Regions from separate parts of the Ancylobacter novellus DSM 506 genome, predicted to be linked through region 4. Evidence: predicted binding sites of a transcription regulator. Region 4 holds the regulator's gene; each other region holds the start of a gene.
The links. Region 4 encodes PhoB, which activates phosphate uptake and scavenging genes when phosphate is short. Its sites were predicted from a motif close to TGTCATNNANCTGTCAT; they were not measured.
Positions count from the first base shown of each region.

Region 1 (3,274 bases), 1.8 Mb from region 4:
TGGTCCGAGAGGACACGGATCGGGCGCATCATGCGAGCGACGAGCACCCAACCGGCGGCGGCCAGCAGGAAGGTGAGCAGGCCATTGGTCGCCGCCAGTGTCAGGATCACACCGCGACGCTCGCTTGCCAGATGGCTGGTATCGAAGCTGGCGAAGATCGTGCCGACCTCGCGGCCGGGATAGGCGAGTGTCCGCATGGCATAGGCGCGATCCCCGCCGATATCGAACCAGAAGGGCTGTGCGTGTGTCTGGTCAAGAACCACGCGTGGCACGGGGGACCCGATAGGAAACCGGCGCGGGTCGGAGGCTGCAATCACGCGCTCGTCGGCATTCGCGACGATGGTCTCCGCCGGATTGACGCTCTTGTTCAGCGCTTGCGCCCGTTCGATGGCGTCGAAGACTTCCCAGACATCATCGCGGAGGATCGAGGGAGCCGCCGCCGAGGAGAGACCGTCGAGATAGCTTTGTGCCAGGTCGCGCAGGTGCCGTTGCTGGGATTCATCGAGATGCGTCAGCACTCGTTCCGAGAGCACGACACCGACCAGGATCATCAGCGCGGCGACGGCCAGCGGGACCTTGACGGTTATCGGCCAGCTGGTTGGATGGAGCCAGCCAATCATCGCTAGCCTGCCGATGCAACGAGTGCCGCCTTCGCGGCGATTGGGCCGAACAGCTCCGGTCCCCGGCTCACGAAACCATCAAGGCGCAACATGGCGAGCACGGCACGTCCGTCCTCGTCTTCCATCATGTGCAGCAGCGCCTTCGACAACAGGGCGAGACGTGCCGGGTCGACCGGATTGCGAGGCGCGGCGATTGGGGGGAAGCCGAGCCATTCCGAGCGCCACATCACGCGCGTGCGCGCCGCCAGCGCGGGTTCCATCGCGGCCACGACCTCGTAGACATAGCCATCGACGGAACCGGACGCGGCCAGCCCGGAGGCCACGGCCCGGATAACGTTCCGGTGCCCGTAGGTGAAGAACGTCCGGGCAAAAAACCTTTCCGGAGTTTCTCGCATCTCGGCCAAGGCGGCGCGGGTAACGAGGAAGCCGGAGTTGGAGTCCGGGTCGGAAAAGGCGTGGGTGTCGCCCCGCAAGTCTCCGAGATCGTCGCCGTCACGATCTGCGTCGACGATCAAATAGGACTGATAGAGCGGCCGACCCCGCCATTCCGGAATGGCAACGAGCTGGAGCTCGCTCTCATGCATGACGTATGGATAGCCACAGATCCACGCCGCGTCGATCTGTCTCGAAATAAGGAGAGCTACTATTTCCTGATAAGTGCGTCGCGTGAGCAGCGTCACCGGGAAGCCAGTCGCGCGAGATAAATAAAGTTGAAGTCGGCCGAGCAGTTCTAAGTCGGATGTCAGGAAAACAGGCGTCAGCCCGAAGCGAAGTTCTTCGACGTTCGCAGACGAATAGCTTTCAGGAGCCATGAAGCAAGCGGTCGTGGCCGCGATCTGTTTCAGAAACAGGCGGCGGCTCACCGTCGTATCGGCGCTCCCCAACATGGCGTTTCCCGTTTTTAGTTCTTCTTTTTCCAGAGACGTTACCCTGTTTCCTTTGGGACGGAAATGCGGACCATCATCACGATGGCGACCACCCAGGAGCCGGGCCCGCAAAAGACGTCACCTAACTGTCATTCAAGCCTGTTACGGCGCACCCATCCCATTGAGATCGGGCGAAGACCAAACCGATAGGAGAGCGGGCGACATGCGAGTCGGCATTAGCGGCATGGGACGGATCGGGCGCCTGGCGCTGCGTGCAGCGATGGGAGCCGCCGAACGTCCGGGAAGCGACCCGCGTGCCGACAACACGCTCGATGTCGTCCACTTCAACGAGATCAAGGGCGGCTCGGCGGCGACCGCGCATTTGCTTGAGTTCGATAGCGTTCAGGGCCGTTGGCGGGCCGACATTGCCGCGACCGGCGATGATGCGGTCACGATAGAGGGAAAGCGCATCTCCTTCTCCGCGCTCGGTGCACCGGCCGAGATTCCTTGGGGCGACCTCGGCGTCGACATCGTGCTGGAATGCACCGGCAAGTTCCTCAACCCGGACGTCCTGCAGGGGCACCTGGATCGTGGCGCCAAGCGCGTCATCGTGGCCGCGCCGGTCAAGGACCCATCGGTCCTGAACGTCGTCGTCGGCGTCAACGAGCACCTTTACGATCCGGCGTCCCATCCGATCGTCACGGCGGCCTCGTGCACCACCAATTGCCTCGCTCCCGTGGTCAAGGTCGTGCATGAGGCCATCGGCATCCGCCACGGCCAGATCACCACCATCCATGACCCGACCAACACCAATGTCGTGGTGGATGCGCCGCACCGCGACCTCCGCCGTGCCCGCTCGGCCATGCTCTCGCTCCAGCCCACGACCACCGGCAGTGCTACCGCGATCGCGCTGATCTATCCGGAATTGAAGGGCAAGCTGAACGGCCACGCGGTTCGTGCCCCCGTGCTGAACGCCTCGCTCACCGACGCGGTGTTCGAGATGCAGCGGCCGACCACGGCGGAAGAGGTCAATGAGCTGTTCCGCGCCGCGGCGGAAGGGCCGCTTGCGGGCATCCTCGGCTTCGAGCCGCGGCCGCTGGTGTCGGCCGACTACGCTCGCGACACTCGTTCCTCGGTGGTGGACGGCCTCTCCACCCTGGTGACCGACGAGACCCTGCTCAAGGTCTATGCCTGGTACGACAACGAGATGGGCTATGCCTGCCGCATGGTCGATCTCGCCTGCCATCTGCAAAAAGTCGGGATCTGATCATGTCGGCAGCATCGGCGAGTGGACTGCGCAACTACGCGATCGTGACGGCTGCCTATTGGGGCTTCACCCTCACGGACGGCGCCCTGCGCATGCTGGTGCTGTTCACCTTCTTTCAGCTCGGCTATTCGCCCTTCACGCTCGCCTTCCTGTTCCTCCTGTACGAGGCCGCGGGCATCGGCGCGAACTTCATCGGCGGGTGGCTGGCGGCGCGCTTCGGCATCACGCGCATGCTGATGGTGGGGCTGTCGACGCAGATTTTCGGCTTCCTGCTGCTTTCGGCCGTCTCCCCGGAATGGGGGAGTGCCCTGCTGGTCGTATGGGTCGTTGTCGCGCAGGGCGTGTGTGGCGTCGCCAAGGACCTGACCAAGACCGCGTCCAAGTCCGCAATCAAGATCACGGAAGCCCAGGCCACGGGCGGCGGCGACGGCCGCCTGTTCAAATGGGTGGCCTGGTTCACCGGCTCGAAGAACGCGATGAAGGGCGTCGGCTTCTTTCTCGGCGGATTGCTGCTCCAGCTG
Region 1 covers NC_014217.1:1,340,108-1,343,381, forward strand. The annotation lists gene SNOV_RS06445 (sensor histidine kinase) at 1-620, opposite strand, end outside; gene SNOV_RS06450 (substrate-binding domain-containing protein) at 623-1,507, opposite strand; gene SNOV_RS06455 (ArsJ-associated glyceraldehyde-3-phosphate dehydrogenase) at 1,710-2,753, shown strand; gene arsJ (organoarsenical effux MFS transporter ArsJ) at 2,756-3,274, shown strand, end outside.
Region 1: the regulator PhoB is predicted to act here: its motif matches at 1,623-1,639, upstream of SNOV_RS06455 (ArsJ-associated glyceraldehyde-3-phosphate dehydrogenase).

Region 2 (3,274 bases), 320 kb from region 4:
TCATCGACGACGATCACCACCCGCCCGGCCAGCGGCGCGCGGGCGCGTCCGCGCAGATAGCGGGCCTTGCGGCGCTCGATCTCCGCCATCTCCTCGCGGCACGCCCGCTGGAATTCGGCCTCGCTTACCCCGGAATGGGCGATGATCGCCTCGTTGCGCACGATGAGCGGGTCGGCGCCGTCCACCGCCGCGCCGATGGCGAGCTCGGGCTGCCAGGGCAGGCCGATCTTGCGCACGAGCAGGAGATCGAGCGGCGCGCCGAGCGCCTGCGCGATCTCGGCCGCCACCGGGACGCCGCCGCGCGGCAGCGCCAGCACGACGGGATGGGAGGGCTCATATTTTTCGAGCGCCGCCGCCAGCCGGCGGCCGGCCTCCGTCCGATCCGCGAAGACCATGGGTCTACCCCGCGCTGGCGTTCGCCGCCGAAGCCGCTTCCAATTTATATGCTTAGCATATGCGCCGGTCGGGGCATCGAGCCGTGTCAAAGGCCGGGCCGCCTCCAGGCCGCGTCAGGCTTTCCGATGACGCCGGCGGCGAATTGATTTGCCGGCTTATCTTAGGGGGCGCGGGAACGACCAAACCGCTCCCGCAAAAGTCGATAGCGCTGCCGTTAGTAACGCTGGGGTACGTAGAGCTCGGCCGGCAAGGTGCGGCGCTCGTAATTGGGGTCGAACACGCGCTCCGGCAGCGTGATCTCCTCGTGCGGCACCTCCTCATAGGGGATGACCGACAGCAAATGCGAGATCAGGTTCAGCCGCGCCCGCTTCTTGTCGTTGCCTTCCACGATGTGCCAGGGCGCCTCGGGAATGCTGGTGCGCTCGAACATCTCTTCCTTGGCCTTGGTGTACTGCTCCCAGCGCACGCGGGACTGCAGGTCCATGGGCGAGAGCTTCCACTGCTTGATCGGGTCGAAGATGCGCATGAGGAAGCGCAGCTGCTGCTCCTCGTCGGTGATGGAGAACCAGTACTTCACCAGCACGACGCCGGAGCGCACCAGCATGCGCTCGAATTCCGGCACGTCGCGGAAGAAGTCCTCGACCTGCCCCTCGTTCGCGAAGCCCATCACCCGCTCGACGCCGGCGCGGTTGTACCAGGAGCGGTCGAACAGCACGATCTCGCCGGCGGCCGGCAGATGCGGCACGTAGCACTGGAAGTACCACTGGGTCTTCTCGCGGTCGGAAGGCGCGGGCAGCGCCACCACCCGGCAGGTGCGCGGGTTGACCCGCTGGGCGATGCGCTTGATGGCGCCGCCCTTGCCGGCGCTGTCGCGGCCCTCGAACAGGACGACGAGCTTCAGCCCCTTGTAGCGCACCCAGTCCTGCAGCTTCACCAATTCGCCCTGCAGGCGCAGCAGCTCGTTGAAATAAGTGTGGCGGTCGATGGTGCTCTTGGTGCGCTCGGCGAGCAGCGCGCGCAGCTCGGGCGGCACGCGCGCGTCGTCGACCTCCTGCTCGAGCTCCTCGTCCATGTCGTCTTCGAGCTCGATGTCCAGCCAACCGCGGGTTTCGGTGTCGTCTTGGGGTTTCGTCATCTTCCAGCCTCCTGCGATGCTGCGAGGTAAGGCGAAGCATATTGCGCTTTGGTGACAGCGGCGGATGCCGGCGCCCTCCATAGGGGAACTCCCCGCCCGCCCGGACGGTTAGCCTGCCGAGAAGATCAGCCAGGGAGCGTCGCATGCCGAACCGCCTATCGGCGAACGAGACGGGAATTCCCGGCGCGGCCGCGGCGATGCCCGCCCCCGTCGTGCTGCTGCCGCAGGGCGGCGACCCGGCCGGGCACAGGCTGCGCACCACCGCCGCGCTGGCCGAGCGCATCGCCCGGCTGCGCGGCAGCCTGTTCCTCGGCATCCACGAGGCGCCGATCCCCGGCGCCCGCTATTACGCCGTGCCGACGGCCACGCTGATCGGCGGCGAGGAGGCGGCCCTCTTCGGCATAGAGAGCGAATTCGACCTGTTCGGCGGGCTGGTGCCCTATACGGTGCAGGCCGGCAAGGCGATCACCCATGGGCTGGTCGGCAGGCAAGCGCACGCGCCGGCCGGCTATTCGCCCGGCTTCGCGAGCGCCGTGCGCCACGTCGTGCTGGACGGCTTCTCCGCCTTCGACTTGAGAAGCGCGCACGCGGCCGGCCGCCGGCTCATCGAGGCCGGGCCGGTGCGGCTGAAGCCCGCCTGGGCCGATGGAGGTCTCCAGCAGGACGCGGTCGCAGACGTCGACGCGCTCGACGCCGCGCTCGACCGCCTCGACCAGGAGCGGCTCGATCGCTGCGGGCTGGTGCTGGAGCAGGACCTCACGGAGAACGTCGTCTACAGCATCGGCCGGGTGCGCATCGGCGACACGGTACTGTCCTATTACGGCTTCCAGAGCGCCACCATCGACAATTCCGGCCGCGCCGCCTATGGCGGCTCGACGCTCACCGTCATGCCGGGCGAGCTCGACCGGCTGCTGGCGCTGCCCCTCGACGAGGACACGCACGCGGCGGTGCGCTGCGCCCTCGCCTATGACAATGCGGCGCTCCTACACTTCCCCGGCCTGATCGCCTCGCGGCGCAATTACGACGTCATCTGCGGCCAGGATGCCGCCGGCATGCGCAAGACCGGCGTGCTCGAGCAGTCCTGGCGCATCGGCGGCGCCAGCGGCGCGGAGATCGCCGCCTTCGAAGCCCTCGCCGAGGACCCGACGCTCGCCAGCGTCCGCGCCGCCTGCGTCGAAGTCTATGGCGACCGCCCGGAGCCGCCGGCGGACGGCTTCGTCTATTTCACCGGCGACGACCCCGAGGTCGGGCCGCTGACCAAATATGCGAGGATCGAGGCCCGGCACCGTGCATTGTGATTCCATCTGCATCAGCGTCGATGACGACCACATAGACGGCACCTTCGCCGTCCCCCGCACCGGGGTTCCCGGCATCCTCTTCCTTCACGGCTGGACCGGCAGCCAGCAGAGCGACCTCAAGCGGGCTCGCGAGATCGCCACGCTCGGCTGCGTCTGCCTGACCTTCGACCTGCGCGGCCATGCCGCCACCGAGGCGATGCGCATGCAGGTGACGCCGCGCCAGAACCTGCACGACGCGGTGGCCGCCTATGACGCGCTGGCGAACCACCCCATGGTCGACAAGTCGGCCATGGCCATCGTCGGCTCCAGCTACGGCGCCTATCTCGCCACCATCCTCACCTCGTTCCGCCCGGTGCGCTGGCTGTCGCTGCGCGTGCCGGCGCTCTATCGCGACGAGCACTGGGTGCTCGCCAAGGGCCAGCTCGACCGCATGGACCTGACCAGC
Region 2 covers NC_014217.1:3,950,894-3,954,167, forward strand. The annotation lists gene SNOV_RS18600 (phosphoribosyltransferase) at 1-395, opposite strand, end outside; gene ppk2 (polyphosphate kinase 2) at 611-1,531, opposite strand; gene SNOV_RS18610 (DUF3182 family protein) at 1,675-2,829, shown strand; gene SNOV_RS18615 (alpha/beta hydrolase family protein) at 2,819-3,274, shown strand, end outside.
Region 2: the regulator PhoB is predicted to act here: its motif matches at 1,572-1,588, upstream of ppk2 (polyphosphate kinase 2).

Region 3 (3,274 bases), 1.1 Mb from region 4:
GCGCACAGATAGATCACCGCACGGGCGAAGCGCTCGTCGCGCATGCCGGGCATGGCGACCAGCATCTGGCCGTCGAGGAAGGTCCCGCCCGATTGGCCGCCGGAACCCGTCTGGCGTTCGCGTCCGATCCACATGCAAGAAAGCGTAAACCCCACAGGCGCATTTTCAAGCCCGCCGCCGTCCCCGCGTGACGGCCGGCCATGCCGCCTCACATGAAAGTGCGCCCGCTGCCGCTTTCGCCGGGGGCGGGGAAAGGCTATCGCCATGGCCATGGTTTCTGGCTTGCGCTTTGTCACCTTCTGCGCCCTCGCCACGCCTCTCCTCGGTGTGGGGGGAGCGCGTGCCGAGATGATGTCCGGCTGGTCAGCGCCGAGCGGCACGGCAGTACGCCTGCTCGCCGGCGAGGCGGATGCCGGCACGGTCACCGGCGGCATCGAGATCCGCCTCACCCCCGGCTGGAAGACCTATTGGCGCTACCCGGGCGACAGCGGCGTGCCGCCGCGCTTCGACTGGTCGGGCTCGCAGAATGTCGGCGCGGTCGACGTCCTTTGGCCGGCGCCGGTGCGCTTCGACGATGGCGGCTCCTTCTCCATCGGCTACAAGAAGGACGTGGTGATACCCTTCCGCGTCACGCCGAAGGAGGCCGGCAAGCCGGTCGCGCTCAGGCTCAACCTCGACTTCGCCGTGTGCGAGAAGATCTGCCAGCCGGCCACCGCCTCGCTCGGCCTCGACGTGCCGGCCGAGGGCGCCGGTTCCTCCCCCGCCCCGCTCGCCGCGGCGCTCGCCAGCATCCCGCGCAACACCGAAATCGGCGCGCCGGGCGCACCAGCCATCGAGAAGGCGGTGCTGGAGGGCGACTCCATCCGCATCGAGGCGCAGGTGGCCAATGGCGAGAAGGCCGACCTCTTCGTCGAGGGGCCGAACGAGGATTGGGCGCTGCCGCTGCCGAGCCGCGAGGCCGGGCCGGACGGGCGCACGGTCTTCGTGCTGCCGGTCGACGGGGTGCCGAAGGGCGCCGACATCGCGGCGACCAAGCTGCGCTTCACCCTGGTCGACGGCAACCGCGCCGTCGAGGTGGACGCCCCTCTTTCCACGCACTGAAGACGCTTCCCGGCACGCGGGAAATGGCTATGCTACCTCGCGATCGGGCCCGCCGGTCGGGGCGGGCGCATCCGCGCGCGTCGCCGCGGCGGGACCGTCCCAATGCCCCGTCCAGCGCATGAAAGGAAGCATTCCATGACGATCAAGGTCGGCGACCAGCTGCCGAGCGCCACCTTCCGCGTCGCCACCGCGGACGGCCCGGTGCCGAAGTCCTCCGAGGAGATCTTCAAGAACAAGAAGGTCGTCCTGTTCGCCGTGCCGGGCGCCTTCACGCCCACCTGCCACAAGAACCATCTGCCGAGCTTCATCGCCCGCGCCGATGAGCTCTTCGCCAAGGGCGTGAGCGTGATCGCGGTGACCGCGGTGAACGATCCCTTCGTGCTGGCGGCCTGGGAGAAGGCGTCGAACGCCGAGGGCAAGATCCTGTTCCTGTCCGACGGCAACGCCGATTTCGCCAAGGCGATCGGCATGGATTTCGACGCCTCGGCGGCCGGCCTCGGCACCCGCTCCAAGCGCTATTCCATGCTGGTCGACGACGGCGAGGTGCTGATCCTCAACGTCGAGGACGTGCCGAGCAAGGCCGACAAGACCAACGCCGACGTGCTGCTCACGCAGTTCTGAGCGAAGCTCGATCCGAGAAGACGTCATGGCCGGGCTCGTCCCGGCCATTTGCGTTTTCAAGCAATAATGTCGGGGCAAATCTGGTCTTCGATGAAGCCGATGCGGTCCTTCAGCATCAGCTTGCGCTTCTTGAAGCGCGCCAGTTGCAGCTGGTCGCTGCCGGGCATTTCCTGCAGCGCTTCGATCGCCACGTCGAGATCGCGATGTTCCTGCCGCAAGCGCTCGAGGAGAGCCCGGAGCTCGCGTTCCTCATCCGCCATCATCTGTGTCAAACGCTCGACCCGAAACCCGATTCGCCCCCGGCGATCGCGGGGCGGAGGCCCAGTATCGCCGCCCGCGCGCCCCGCTGCAACCGCCGCCGGAACTGCCTCCACCGCAGGCTACCTTATTGCGTCGCAGCGCATCGATTCGTCGACAGACCAGCCAGCCCGTGACAGACTGATGACGTTCATTCCGGAAGACAGGGAGATGCTGTCCATGTCCATGCAGGCGCATGTTGCGGAGTTGGAACGACGCCACCAGGCATTGGAGAAGGAACTGCGGGAAGAGGTCGCCCGACCTGCCGCTAACGACTCGCGTATCGCGGACCTCAAGCGACGCAAGCTTCACTTGAAGGACGAGATCGCCCGGCTTAAGGGAGCAACGCTCCACTAGGCCCGGCGGGGGTTGCGGCCCTCGCCGTCCAGCACAATTCGGGGACGACACTCGGCCGCCGGCTTCCACGCCGGCGGTTTGTGCTTTCAGGGCCTCCCGACGAAGGACGTAAGCATTTCAGCGTTCTTGCAATCGAGGCACCGCCGCCGGAATCTCCGCACAACAAGAAAGATTTCGCGAGGGGACGCCGAGATGACCGCCGAGAGCCGCTATCCTGCCATCCATGCGCGTTCGATCCGCGACCCGGAAGGCTTCTGGCTGGAAGCCGCCCGCGCCATCGACTGGTTCGAGCCGCCGGCCCGGGCCTTTGATCCCGCTCTCGGCGTCTATGGCCGCTGGTTCCCCGGCGGCGTCACCAATGTCTGCCACAACGCCGTCGACCGCCATGTCGCCGCCGGCCGCGGCCCGCAGCCGGCGATCTACTACGACAGCCCGGTGGCCGGCGCGAAGCGCACCGTCACCTATGCCGAGCTGCAAACCGAGGTGGCGACGCTCGCCGGCATGTTGCGCAGTCTCGGCGTGGAGAAGGGCGACCGCGTCGTAATCTACATGCCTATGATCCCGGAAGCGGTGTTCGCCATGCTCGCCTGCGCGCGCATCGGCGCTATCCATTCGGTGGTGTTCGGCGGCTTCGCGGCGGCGGAGCTGGCGAGCCGCATCGACGACGCCGAGCCCAAGGTCGTGCTCTCCGCCTCCTGCGGCATCGAGCCGAGCCGCATCGTCCAATACAAGCCGCTGCTCGACCTGGCGCTGACCATGGCGAAGCACAAGCCGCAGACCTGCCTGATCTTCCAGCGCCCGCAGGCCGAGGCCAAGCTCGTGCCCGGCCGCGACATCGACTGGGGACGCGCGCGGGAAGAGGCCCTCGCCACCGGAACCGTCGCCGACTGCACACCGG
Region 3 covers NC_014217.1:3,219,692-3,222,965, forward strand. The annotation lists gene SNOV_RS15265 (YqgE/AlgH family protein) at 1-134, opposite strand, end outside; gene SNOV_RS15270 (protein-disulfide reductase DsbD domain-containing protein) at 265-1,101, shown strand; gene SNOV_RS15275 (peroxiredoxin) at 1,237-1,722, shown strand; gene SNOV_RS15280 (YdcH family protein) at 1,779-1,985, opposite strand; gene SNOV_RS15285 (YdcH family protein) at 2,200-2,376, shown strand; gene SNOV_RS15290 (propionyl-CoA synthetase) at 2,569-3,274, shown strand, end outside.
Region 3: the regulator PhoB is predicted to act here: its motif matches at 2,153-2,169, upstream of SNOV_RS15285 (YdcH family protein).

Region 4 (3,274 bases):
CCGGCGAGGAAACCGCTCGCCGCGAACTGCACCTTCCACGCCACCATCGGCGCCTGCATCGAGGCGGGCTTCCGGCCCTGCAAGCGCTGCCATCCCTTGCAGCCGGCGGCCAGCGCCGACCCGACGATCGGCCGGCTGCTGGCGGCGCTCGATGCCCGCCCGCATTATCGCTGGGGCGAGGACGACATCGCCCGCATGGGGCTCGACCTCTCCACCGTGCGCCGCGCCTTCAAGCGACAATACGGCATGACCTTCCTGGAGATGGCGCGGCACCGGCGGCTGCGCGAAGGCTTCGAGACGCTGTCGGAGGGCGGCACGGTGATCGCCGCGCAGCAGGATGCCGGATTCCAGTCGGCAAGCGCCTTCCGGGCGGCCTTCGCGCGGGTGATCGGCTGCGCGCCGGGCGAGCTTTCCACCAAGGGCATGCTGCTGGCGGACTGGATCGGCACGCCGCTCGGCGACATGATCGCGATCAGCAGTGCCTCGCATCTGCATCTGCTGGAATTCGTCGAGCGCAAGGCGTTGCCCACCGAGGTCGCGCGGCTGCGGGCGCGCGCCAAGGGCGATCTCGGCATCGGCAGCTACGCCCCGACCGAGCAGATACGCGCCGAGCTGGCGGATTTCTTTGCCGGCAAATCAGCTCAGTTCCGCACGCCGCTGGCGCTCGACGGCAGCGCCTTCACCCGCGCGGTCTGGGCCGAATTGCAGCAGATACCGGCGGGCGACACCCGCTCCTATGGCGAGATCGCCCGGCGCATCGGCCAGCCCTCGGCGGTCAGGGCGGTGGCGCGGGCCAACGGCGCCAACCAGCTCGCCCTGATCATCCCCTGCCACCGCGTCATCGGCGCCGACGGCGCGCTCACCGGCTATGGCGGCGGCCTCTGGCGCAAGCAGCGGCTGCTGGAGATCGAGCAGCAATATCGGGAGAACGGGGGCGGGGTGGCGGCGGCGGGCTGATCCTGCGCCGAACCCTTCCACTTTCCCTCATCCCCGGGTCAAGCCCGGGGATGAGGGTGGGGTTAGTCGTCATCCCGGCCGGAGGCGGCTTCGCCAACGCGACGTCATGGCCGGACTTGATCCGGCCATCCACGTCTTTCCGCCTGCACCCGGTCCCAAGGCGTGGATGCCCGGCACAAGGCCGGGCATGACGGCGCGCTAGGGTATGGCGGCCCATACACTGTCGCAGGGAGGGCGGAGCGCCCCTCAATGCGCGCGGGCGAACATCTCGTTGAACGAGTAGCCGGAGCCGCGCACGGTGCGGATCGGGTCGGGCTGGCGCGGGCGGTTGAGCGCCTTGCGCAGGCGGCCGACATGCACGTCGACCGTGCGCTCGTCGATATAGACGTCCTGGCCCCACACGCCGTCGAGCAGTTGCTCGCGCGAATAGACCCGGCCCGGCGACTGCATGAGGAATTCCAAGAGCCGGAATTCGGTCGGCCCGAGATGCAGTTCGCGCCCGGCGCGGTGCACCCGCTTGGTCTCGCGGTCGAGCTCGATGTCGCCGGCGCGCAGCAGCGTCGAGATGTGCTCGGGCTTGGCCCGGCGCAGCAGCGCGCGCACCCGCGCCACCAGTTCGGGCACCGAGAAGGGCTTCACCACATAGTCGTCGGCGCCGGTGGCGAGGCCGCGCACGCGCTCGGTCTCCTCGCCGCGGGCGGTGAGCATGAGGATCGGCATGCGCTCGGTCTCGGGCCGGGCCCGCAGCCGCCGGCACAATTCGATGCCGGAGAGGCCGGGCAGCATCCAGTCGAGGATCAGGAGGTCCGGCACGCTCTCGCGCAGCCGGGTCTCCGCCTCGTCGCCGCGGCCGACGCTGTCGACCGCATAGCCTTCGGATTCGAGGTTGTAGCGCAGGAGGAGGGTGAGGGGCTCCTCATCCTCCACGATCAGAATGTTGGTCGGCATCGTCGCGTTCCCGCTCGTTCGCGGCTCAGGCCAGGAACGCCACGCTGGTCAGGCTGCTGGTGTCCTGCTTGGGCCGTTCCTCGGTGAGGAGCTGCCCGGTGACGAGATAGTGCACGGTCTCGGCGATGTTGGTGGCATGGTCGCCGATGCGCTCGATGTTCTTGGCGCAGAACAGGAGATGCGTGCACAGCGAGATGTTGCGCGGGTCCTCCATCATGTAGGTGAGGAGCTCGCGGAACAGCGAGGTGTAGAGCACGTCGACCTCGCCGTCGCGCTGCCAGACTTCCAGCGCCTTGGCCTCGTCGCGGCTGGCATAGGAATCCAGTACCATCTTCAGCTGCTCGAGCACGATGCCCGACATGTGCTCGACGCCGCGCACCAGCTTCTGCGGGTGGAACTCGCCGGTCAGCGCCAGCACGCGCTTGGCGGTGTTCTTGGCGAGGTCGCCGATGCGCTCGAGGTCGTTGGCGATGCGCATGGCGGCGACGATCTCGCGCAGGTCGCCGGCGAGCGGCTGGCGGCGGGCGATGGTGAGCACCGCCTTCTCCTCGATCTCCCGCTGCAGCAGGTCGATCGGGCCGTCGAGCACGATCACCTTCTGGGCCAGCTCGGCGTCGCGCTTGACCAGCGCCTGGACGGAGTCGGCGACGAGACGCTCGGACTGCCCGCCCATCTCGACCACGCGGCGGCCGATTTCCTTGAGGTCGGTGTCGAACGACGAGACGATATGTTCGGTCATGGGTCTGGCCTCTCTCGTCGCCGGCTCAGCCGAAGCGGCCGGTGATGTAGTCGCGGGTGCGGGCTTCGCGGGGATTGGTGAAGATCTCGTTGGAGGGACCCGCCTCGATCAGCTCCCCGAGATAGAAGAAGGAGGTGATGTCGGCGCAGCGGGCCGCTTGCTGCATGTTGTGGGTCACGATGACGATGGTGAATTCCTGCTTCAGCTCGTCGATCAGGTCCTCGATCTTCGAGGTCGAGATCGGGTCGAGCGCCGAGGTCGGCTCGTCGAGCAGGATCACTTCCGGGCGCACCGCGATGGTGCGGGCGATGCACAGGCGCTGCTGCTGGCCGCCGGACATGCCGAGCGCCGAGGTGTGCAGGCGGTCCTTGGTCTCTTCCCAGATGGCGGCCTTGCGCAGGCACCACTCGACGCGCTCGTCCATCGCCGCCTTGCCGAGGCTCTCGTGCAGCTTCACGCCGAAGGCGATGTTGTCGTAGATCGACATCGGGAACGGTGTCGGCTTCTGGAACACCATGCCGATGCGCGAGCGCACGACGGTGGAGTCGAGCTGCTTGCCGAGCAGGTCCTGGCCGTCGAACAGGATCCTCCCTTCCGCGCGCTGGCCCGGATAGAGCTGGTACATGCGGT
Region 4 covers NC_014217.1:4,274,672-4,277,945, reverse strand. The annotation lists gene SNOV_RS20135 (bifunctional transcriptional activator/DNA repair enzyme AdaA) at 1-957, shown strand, start outside; gene phoB (phosphate regulon transcriptional regulator PhoB) at 1,204-1,905, opposite strand; gene phoU (phosphate signaling complex protein PhoU) at 1,931-2,644, opposite strand; gene pstB (phosphate ABC transporter ATP-binding protein PstB) at 2,670-3,274, opposite strand, start outside.